3 regions of the Pseudarthrobacter sp. NBSH8 genome follow, and region 2 is predicted to be linked to each of the others. Evidence: riboswitches for the same ligand, from Rfam matches in the RefSeq annotation. Region 2 holds a riboswitch; each other region holds the start of a gene.
What was found. Region 2 has a riboswitch for S-adenosylmethionine ahead of FYJ92_RS12195 (aminotransferase class V-fold PLP-dependent enzyme). Riboswitches for the same ligand answer to the same signal wherever they lie in the genome.

Region 1 (3,271 bases), 1.7 Mb from region 2:
GTTGCAACGACGGCTGAAATCCGCCATGGGGTCATTTGAGCCAGTTCCCGCCGCGGAGAACTCCAGCCAGTGCGAGGTCCTTGTCCACCACGACTGCATCCGCACGGAGCCCACGGCGGAGTCCCCCTAGTTCATCGGATAAGCCGAGGACAGCGGCCGGAACGGCCGTAGCGGAGAGTACTGCGTCTTCCAGCCGGACGCCGGCCGCGACGGTTCGCCGGAGGACATCGAGCATCGTCGCTGTACCGCCCGCGAGGGAGCCCGTGGCGTCCAGCGTGGCGACACCGCCCGTCACGGTGACGGGGGAAGGCCCGAGCATGTAGTTACCGTCGGTAAGCCCGGCGGCTGCCATGGAGTCTGAGACCAGAACGATGTTGGTGGCACCCACCAGCTGGAACACAGTGGTCACGATGGCCGGATCAAGGTGCGCGCCGTCCGCTATGAGCTCGACGATCGCCTTGTCCTCCTGCGCGGCGCGTAGGCAGGCGGCGACCGGACCCGGGGAGCGGTGATGCATGGGAGGCATTCCATTGAAGAGGTGGGTTACCGTGGGAAGCGAGCGGATGCCTTCGAAACCGGCCGACAGAAGGCCTTCGCGTGCCGCGACAAGGGAGGCCGCTGCCGTGGCGTCATCGCAGTCCGTATGTCCCAGAGAAGGGGTCACGCCGTGCCTGGTCATGAGGCCCACCAGGTTAGCCGCCCCGGGCAGTTCCGGGGCGTACGTCATGGTGACCAGTTTGCCGTCAGCTGCCTGGAGCAGCTCCTCCATGAGCTCAGAGTTCGGCCACAGGAGGAATTCCGGGTTCTGTGCGCCGCATCGGGCGCGCGATAAAAAAGGGCCTTCGAGGTGGATGCCCTCGATGAGTCCTTCGTCCGTGAGCCCGGCAAAGAGCTCGATCCCCCGCAAAAGGTCCTCCCGGGAGGCTGTCACCATGCTGGCAAGGAGCGTTGTCGTGCCCGAGCGATGCAGGAAGTCGATGGCCTTCCGCGCTGAAACCTCGTCGCCGCTAGGGAAGTCACCGCCGTTTCCGCCGTGGCAATGCAGGTCAATAAACCCGGGCAGGATCAATCCGCCGGTCGGAACTTCGTGACAGACCGTTTCCGCGGACGCCGGGTAGTTGAATAGCGTCTCATGGAACCCGGCGGTGGGCCCAGCGTAGACGATTCGGTCACCTTCGACGACGAGAACACCCTTTTCAGTGACACGCCTGTCGCTTACGACTGTTCCCGCGATGAACTGGCGGCGTTGCGTGGCCGAATGTGTTTCCGGAGAACTCATGAATCGATTCTCCGTCACATTTCCCCGGCAAGTGACTCAATGGCACCGGCCGTGGTCGAAACAGCGGGCAAGGATGTCCCCAGAGTCCGCGCGTGTACGCCACCACTATCCGCACAAACCGCGTAGTGCCCGCGGAGCAGGAGAAATCTAATCGGCTGCCCCGCAGGCTGCCCCCTCAAAGCAATCGTAACTATGAGCTGCATATTTTCGGCGCACCATTGGGCAGGATGAATTGAATGGGAGAGCCTGTGAATCAGTTCCCGCGAAGCCGTAGTCCAGCATCTTTCCCATGTTTCGCCGACCTTGAATTCGACGAGGCCGCAAACCGTGTCCACTATCGGCAGGACCCGAATATATACCTCTTGGGTCTCGTCCATGGCGCCGGACGAGACGGTGCAATCAGAAACGGTTTCACATGGCACACTAGGGGCCTTTCACGAGTGCTCTTACCAATTGGGGGTTTGTCATTAGTTCCCGATTGGTCGCTTCTTCATCCGATCCACCCTTGAACATGGGGTTGGCGTGTGACCAGTCGGAGCTTGGCGCCACATCTCATGAAGTACCTCGCAGCCTACTCCCGATTATTTGGATTTTCCTCGGCATTGCCACCACCAGGGACGCTTCACGGAAGATTTCCTTATCGGCAGAGAGCTGACAGTGCGCCTGTTCGCCAGGGCAACGCGCCCCACTGCCATCTCACGCTCGTTGTCGTGCCGGCCGCTGCCCTGACGTACAGTGGTGTCTTTGTGCCGCCGCTTGCAGGCCTGGGCCAGGGGCGGCCCGGGGCGTCCGCAGGTCGTTTGGACGCTCCCGGAGTCTGCCTCTGGGACGGCTTCCCCCAATGTGGCGTACATTTGCGGGGATTAGTTGTCGTTCCGGCCAAGTCGAAAGACGGCGAGCTCAGTCCGCCAGTTCTTCCGCCAGCACCAGACCCTGACCGCCCGGTCCCAGGTCAGGCTCTGTTCGGAGCTCGACGGTAATGCCGGACTTTTCGAGCTCCAGTACCTTGACGGTGTTGACGCCGCGCCGGATCATCGGTGAAGGAATGTATAGGGTAGCCTGCGGCCCCACGTCCCAGTAACGGCCGAGCAGGAAGCCGTTGATCCAAACGAAGCCCTTCCCGAAGCCGGGCAACGCGAGGTAGGTGTCGGCGGGCGCCTCTGCCGCGAACTCGGCCGAAGCAAGCCTCCCGAGCTCGTCCGGACCCCATTCGGTCAAAGGCACCGGTGTCTGGGTCCAGTGGAAGGTGAAACGCTGGTTCACCAGGACTCCGTCGAGGATGCCCTTGCCGTGGCCCGTTAATGGCCCGTAATTGATCCGGCCGAGGTTTTCCACCAGGATTTCCAGCCTGGCGGGGGTGCCGGTGCCGGTGACCTTCAGGCCTTCGGCGGCGTTGGTGTCATCGAGGATGCCGGCAAAAACCCCGTCCACCCAGATGTAGGCGCGGTCGTTCAGCCCCATGATCTTCAACGGTGTTTCCGCAGGTTTTCCCGGTTGCCCCGGCAGCACGGCGTCGGCGGAATAGAGCACCATGCCGGCGTCCAGCCCGAGCTGTTCGAAGGACAGCGGCCTGACGCTCTGAACAGGTTCCCCTGCGGCACGGACCAGGTCCAACAGTTCCACGCCCGGTGCCACGGGGAGGGTCTGTGCGGGCAGCACAGGTGCCGCTGCCAGGAGTTCAGTCGGCAGTTCCGGGACGTTGTTGCCCTCCAGGCCCCGGGCGCGGAAGAACTCCGTCCGCAGGGCGTGGAACTTCGGCGTCAGCGCACCGTTCTCCGCGATGGGAGCGTCGGAGTCGTAGCTGCTGACGGTCGGCTGGAGTTTTTTGCCGTCGTGGTTGCTGCCGGATCCAAGGCCGAAGTTGGTGCCGCCGTGTGCCATGTAAATACAAACTGAACCGTCAAGGTCCAGGATCTTTCGGATCTCCGCGGCCGCGTCGGCGGCATCGCGGACGTGGTGGCGTTCGCCCCAGTGATCGAACCAGCCGCTCCA
Region 2 (3,271 bases):
TCCAGACGGCGTCCTTGCTCAAGCCTGGGGCCACCCCGTGCCACGTGCGGCCTCCTTCAACTGCGCCCATCGGTATCCTTCGAATTTACCGTATAGGCCTCCACCCGGTGGGTGGCCGTCAGGTCAGGAAGTACAGGACGAAAGGCTCAGTCAGTCGTCAAGGCATGGAGCCGCGCCTGCCGTGCCCGGCGTGTTGGGCGCCCAATGCGGGTAGGTGCGGGTGTCGTTAGCCGGAACCCAGCGGCCCGCGTCCACCACGTAGTCCCAGCCCAGTCCGGTCCGGCGGAGCTGTTCCAGGCCTGCGAGGAGCCGTTGGGCGTCCTCCAGTCGGGAGCCTACGCCGAAGCTGGCCCGCAGCGAACCGGAGGGAAGGCCGAGGCGCTTGAGGAGTGGGTGCGCGCAAAAGCGGCCGTCCCGGAGGCCAACTCCGTGCTCGGCCGACAGGTAGGCGGCCACGAGGCCCGCGTCGTATCCTGCCACGGAGAAGTTCACCACACCGATGGTGCCGGTTTCGGCGTCCGTATCCGAGAAGATCTGGTGCACGGTGACGCCGTCGATCTTCCCGAGCCCGTCCACCAGGAATGACCGGATGGCCGCTTCGTGGGCGTGCCAGTGGTCCTGGTCCAAGGATGCGATGACCTGGGTGGCGCGTGCCAGGGTGGCCGCACCCAGGACGTTGGGGGAGCCGCCCTCGTGCCGGGCCGGGCCGGTGGCCCAGCTGACGCCGTCGAGCTTGGCCTCGCGGACGGCGCCGCCGCCGGCAAGGTGGGGAGTACCGGCGTCGAGCCAGTCCGCGCGGCCCACCAGGACCCCGGAGCCGAAGGGCGCGTAGAGCTTGTGGCCGGAGAAGGCGAGGTAGTCGACGTCGTCGGTGCTGATATTGATGCGCCGGTGCGGCGCCAACTGCGCGGCGTCCACCACGATCCGCGCCCCGTACTCATGGGCGAGGGCGGCCAGGGCCTTGACCGGGAGGATCTCCCCGGTGACGTTGGAGGCGCCCGTGACCGCGAGGAGACTGACGTTGCCCTGCTCAAGTTCGGCGCGCAGGACCTCAAGGGTCCCTACGATGGTGTCCGCGGCGACGACGCTGCGGTGCGGGACGCCCTGCCACGGCAGGAGGTTGGCGTGGTGCTCGATGTCCAAATAAAGGACATCGCCATGCGGCCGTCCGTCCGTCGCCGGCAGGCAACCCGCCAGCAGGTTCAGCGAGTCGGTGGTGTTCCGGGTGAAGATGACGGAGTCGTCCGGGCGCCCGCCCACAAAGTCGCGGACGACGTTCCGGGCGTTCTCGTACACGGAGGTGCTGATCTGGGACGCAAAGCCCGCGCCTCGGTGGACGCTGGCGTAGAACGGCAGGATCTCGTTGAGGTAGGCGGACACCACGGAGAGGGCAGGAGCGGATGCGCCGTAGTCCAGATTTGCGTAGCGGACATGACCGCCCTGGATCAACGGTGCCTGGATTTCCGCGCCGGTGACGGCGGAAAGGGGCCGCCCGGCGATGGTAGCGGCATCGTTGAACAGTGCAGCGGCGTTGCTGGGGGAAACACTGTTGGGGGAGACGGTGGCAGTTGTCACGGAGACCTCACTCTAAAAGGACACCCGGCACCGGGAATCCGCGCTTGCCGTGTCCATTCCGGACCGGCCTGGTCGTCACCCGGGGCACCCCACCGCGAATGGAGGGTTGCCGGCCAGCAAACCGGGGTTTAGCGCTGGCACTCGTGACCTGTTAAGAGCGTAGAACATCTGCCGCTGCAGAAAGGAAGCCAGCCCAATGTTAAGGACTTTGTTACGCGCGTTTGAGGAACCGCGCATTTGTCGAAGATACGACGGCGGACGCCCCCTTGAGGAGGCATCCGCCGTCGATAATTCGAAGAAAGTGCCTAGAGGAGATCGTCCAGGTCCGGGTTCAGCCGCTTGAGCACCTCTGAGTGCAGGATGGAGTTCGTGGCCAGGGCGTTTCCGCCGAACGGCCCGTCCTGTCCCTCCAGAGAGGTGAAGCGGCCGCCGGCTTCCACCACGATGGGCACGAGGGCAGCCATGTCGTAGAGGTTCAGTTCGGGCTCGCAGGCGATGTCCACGGCACCTTCGGCCACCATGCAGTAGGACCAGAAATCGCCGTAGGCGCGTGTACGCCACACGTCTTCGGTCAGTCCCAGGAATTCATCCAGGTTGCCGCGTTCCTTCCAGCCGCCCAGGCTGGAGTAGGACAGGGAGGCATCCGAAAGCTTGGAGACGTCCGAGACCCGGAGCCGCGTTGCCGCGGCGAGGGACTTGCCCATGTAGGCGCCGGAACCCTTGGCGGCCCACCAGCGCTTGCCCAGCGCGGGGGCACTGACCACTCCTACCACGGGTTCACCTTCGTCCACGAGGGCTATCAGGGTGGCCCACACCGGGACGCCGCGGACAAAGTTCTTGGTGCCGTCGATGGGATCAATGATCCAGCGGCGGGAGCCATGGCCCGAACTGCCGAATTCCTCGCCCAGCACGGCGTCGCGGGGACGCGAGCGGGACAGCTGGCCGCGGATGGCTTCCTCCGCGGACTTGTCCGCGTCCGTTACCGGCGTCAGGTCCGGCTTGGTCTCGATGCGGAGGTCCAGTGCCTTGAAGCGGCTCATGGTCTGGTCGTCCACGGAATCTGCCAGCACATGGGCAAGGCGCAGGTCATCGTTGTAGCTCGAAGCGGGTTGGATCATGGTTCCAAACTACCGTCTCCGGGCCGTGGGGTTGGGGACGTCGGCTTTTGGCCCCTAGCCGATGCTGCCCAGTTCCTTGGTTTCCTGGCCCACCAGGCGCGGATCAGTGCCGAGCAGCCGCCGCAGGGACGCGAGCCGGGCCGGGCCGGTGGGGCCCGCTTGACCGGCCGCCACCCAGGCATCCACGCCGCAGTTGACGGCCGCGGTGTTGTGCTTGCAACCACGCTCGCAGGCATCCGTGCCCGGTTCCAGGTCCGGGAAGGACCTTAGTATCCGGTCCGGATCCACGTGGGCCAGGCCGAACGAGCGGATGCCAGGGGTGTCGATGATCCAGCTACCGGCGGGGGCGCCGGTCAGTTTCAGGGCAAGGGCCGACGACGACGTGTGGCGGCCGCGGCCGGTCACCGCGTTCACGCCACCGGTAGCCCGTTCGGCCCCGGTGAGCGCATTGACCATGGTGGATTTGCCCACGCCGGAATGGCCCAGCATCACCGAGACCTTGCCCTCGAGGTACGCGCGGAGTTGCGAGACCGCGTCTCCGTCCAGGCGGGCAGAGAGGCCGTCATCGGAGCGGGCAT
Region 3 (3,271 bases), 1.3 Mb from region 2:
TTCCTACACTGAACGCAACCGAGCTGTGCCACACCACGTCAAGGAGCATTGAATGTCGAACGCATGGTCTTTCGAAACCCGCCAGATCCACGCTGGCCAGGAACCGGACAGCGCCACCGGCGCGCGGGCGCTCCCGATTTACCAAACGACGTCGTTCGTCTTCCCGAGCGCCGAAAGCGCCGCCAACCGGTTTGCCCTCGCGGAGCTCGCGCCGATCTACACTAGAATCGGCAACCCCACGCAGGATGCCGTGGAACAGCGGATTGCCAGCCTTGAGGGCGGGCTCGCTGCACTGCTGCTGAGCTCGGGACAGGCCGCTGAAGCCTTTGCCATCCTGAACATTGCCGAAGCCGGGGATCACGTCGTGGCCAGCCCCAGCCTGTACGGCGGGACGTACAACCTCCTGGCGCACACCCTCAAGAAGTTCGGCATATCCGTCACGTTTGTGGCTGACCCGGACAACCTAGACCAGTGGCGCGATGCCGTCCAGCCCAACACCAAGCTCTTCTTCGGCGAAGTGGTCTCCAACCCGCGTCAGGACGTGCTGGACATCGAAGGCGTGTCTGAGGTAGCTCACGACGCCGGCGTTCCCCTGATTGTGGACAACACCCTGTCCACCCCCTACCTCATCCGCCCGCTCGAATGGGGCGCGGACATTGTGGTCCACTCCGCCACCAAGTATCTGGGCGGGCATGGCTCGGCCATAGCCGGGGTGATTGTGGACTCGGGGAACTTCGACTTCGGCGCGGAGCCGGAACGGTTCCCGGGCTTCAGCACCCCGGACCCCACCTACAACGGGCTGGTGTATGCCCGGGACCTGGGGGCCGGCGGAGCCCTCGGTGCCAACCTGTCCTACATCCTCAAGGCCCGGGTGCAGCTGCTGCGCGACCTCGGCTCGGCAGTGTCACCGTTCAACGCATTCCTCATCGCCCAGGGCCTGGAGACCCTGAGCCTGCGGGTGGAGCGTCACGTGGCCAATGCCGTGGACGTTGCCCAGTGGCTTGAGGCAAGGGACGACGTCGAATCCGTCGCCTATGCAGGGCTGTCCTCCAGCCCCTGGTATGAGCGCGGCCGCAAATACGGCCCCAAAGGCACCGGTGCGGTGGTCTCATTCAACCTAGCCGGCGGCGCGGAGGCCGGGAAGCGCTTCGTGGATGCCTTGGAACTGCACTCCCACGTTGCGAACATCGGGGACGTCCGTTCACTGGTGATCCACCCGGCATCAACCACGCACAGCCAGCTCTCGCCGGAGCAGCAGGTCATCGCCGGGGTCACGCCGGGACTCGTCCGCCTGTCCGTGGGCATCGAACACATTGATGACATCCTGGCCGACCTGGAGGCCGGGTTCCGGGCGGCCAAGGGTGCGGCGGACCCTAACAAAGACGCGGCGGCCCCGCAGGAGTAGGGCTTCCGCGAAGTCACAACCAGTCACACGCTTAGCAATAGACCGGGGCTGTTCGTACACTCGAAGCAGGTCATGAGTGCCAGCGACAGCCCCGGCTTGCTGGCCGGCAACCCTCTTTTGCGGCGGGGTGCCCCGGGTGAGGACCTGGCCTGCTGGTCAATTGACGGTGGGCAAGCGCATAGAAAAGGTCCTTCCATGACGATTACGATTTCCCGTACTGCAGCCCCCGGAAACGGCGTGGTCCGTTACGCCAGCGTCGGCGGACTTGAGCTCGAAGCCGGCGGTTACCTCCCGGACGTCACCCTTGGCTATGAAACGTGGGGAACCCTCAACGCGGACGGCTCCAACGCCGTCCTGATTGAACACGCCCTGACCGGGAGCACGCACGTGACGCGCGGCGACAGCGACGAGCCCGGCTGGTGGGAGCAGCTGGCCGGACCAGGTGCGCCGGTGGACACCGACCGGTTCTTTGTGGTCTCCATCAACATTGTGGGTGGCTGTTACGGCTCCACCGGGCCATCCTCGATTGCCCCCGACGGCAAGCCATGGGGGTCGCGGTTTCCTTTGGTAACGCTGCGGGACACTACGGCGGCTGAGGCCAGGCTGGCTGACCAGCTGGGCATCCCGAGCTGGTACGCCGTGCTGGGCGGCTCCATGGGCGGCGCGCGGGCATTGGAATGGGCGGTCACCTACCCGGAACGGGTCCAGCGGTGCGCTGTTATCTCGATCGGTGCCGCCAGCACGGCCGAACAGATCGCGTTCGCCCAGGCGCAGACGCTCGCCATCCGCCAGGACAGCAATTTTAACGACGGCGACTATTATGGCGGTCCGCTGCCGGAGGACGGACTGGCCCTGGCACGGCGCATTGCGCACATCACCTATCGCTCCGCAGAGGAATTCGATGGGCGCTTCGGCCGGTCGGCCCAGCACCCGGAATCGCCGTTCCAGGCGGCAGCGCTGGGGGAGCGGGGCCGCTACCAGGTGGAAAGCTATCTGGACCACCAAGGCAAAAAGCTGGTGCGGCGCTTTGATGCCAACAGCTACATCGCCATCACCGACGCCCTTATGAGCCACGACGTCTGCCGCGGGCGGGGTTCCCTGAACGAGGCCTTGGGCCGGGCTACCGCCAGGTTCTTCGTGGCCGCCGTGGACAGTGACCGGCTGTATTTCCCGTCCCAGTCCCGTGAACTGGCTGACGCGCTCCCGGGTGACGTGGACGTGCACGTCATTGAGGCTCCGATCGGCCACGACGGCTTCCTGACCGAGATTGGCCAGCTGGGCCGCCAGCTCCGGAATACGTTCCTGATCTAAGCAGTTAGCCGTTCATGATGTCGGAGCGGCGCTTCATGTACTCCTCCATGGCCAGCTCGCCGCTGCTGTACTGCTGGTCGAGTTCGGCCAGTTTCCGGGCCCGGTATCCCTGCGGGCCCGACGGCGGCAGGGGAATGCCAGGGGCGGCAGGCTGCTTCGGTGCTTCCGCGCGCTGATCTGGCACCGACTGGCCGGTGGGCTGCGGCTGGCCGTACGGCGGGAACTGCTGGTCCGCGGAAGGAATCGGCTGCATGGGCGGCAGCGGCTGGCTCGGCGGCAGGGGCTGCGGGCTCATGATCTGGCGGAAGCCGCCACTCATGTAATCCTGCTGCGTGTAGCCATCACGGGGCTGTTTATTCTGCGGCCCAGGATACTGTTCGCTGCCTGGGTACTGCCCGCCGCCTGGAAACTGTTCGGGGTAGCGACCGGAAAAGCTCTGCTCCTGGTTCCGTTTGTTGACGGACTTCCGGTACATCCGCATCGCCATCGGTACTACGAACGACAGAATGATGATCCAGAAAAACAAGCTGTTCACGGTGTAGCGCCTCTCATATG

Region 1: it holds a riboswitch for S-adenosylmethionine, as region 2 does, so the genes downstream of both, FYJ92_RS01520 (N-acetylglucosamine-6-phosphate deacetylase) here and FYJ92_RS12195 (aminotransferase class V-fold PLP-dependent enzyme) in region 2, are expected to answer to the same signal.
Region 3: it holds a riboswitch for S-adenosylmethionine, as region 2 does, so the genes downstream of both, FYJ92_RS06055 (homoserine O-acetyltransferase) here and FYJ92_RS12195 (aminotransferase class V-fold PLP-dependent enzyme) in region 2, are expected to answer to the same signal.

The regions. Positions count from the first base shown of each region.
Region 1 covers NZ_CP043178.1:335,977-339,247, reverse strand. The annotation lists gene FYJ92_RS01520 (N-acetylglucosamine-6-phosphate deacetylase) at 32-1,279, opposite strand; SAM riboswitch class IV at 1,717-1,839, opposite strand; gene FYJ92_RS01515 (beta-galactosidase family protein) at 2,180-3,271, opposite strand, start outside.
Region 2 covers NZ_CP043178.1:2,651,456-2,654,726, reverse strand. The annotation lists gene FYJ92_RS12200 (class I SAM-dependent methyltransferase) at 1-44, opposite strand, end outside; gene FYJ92_RS12195 (aminotransferase class V-fold PLP-dependent enzyme) at 151-1,575, opposite strand; SAM riboswitch class IV at 1,611-1,724, opposite strand; gene hisN (histidinol-phosphatase) at 1,881-2,693, opposite strand; gene FYJ92_RS12185 (ribosome small subunit-dependent GTPase A) at 2,748-3,271, opposite strand, start outside.
Region 3 covers NZ_CP043178.1:1,326,015-1,329,285, forward strand. The annotation lists gene FYJ92_RS06050 (bifunctional o-acetylhomoserine/o-acetylserine sulfhydrylase) at 53-1,405, shown strand; SAM riboswitch class IV at 1,474-1,588, shown strand; gene FYJ92_RS06055 (homoserine O-acetyltransferase) at 1,601-2,716, shown strand; gene FYJ92_RS06060 (hypothetical protein) at 2,721-3,251, opposite strand.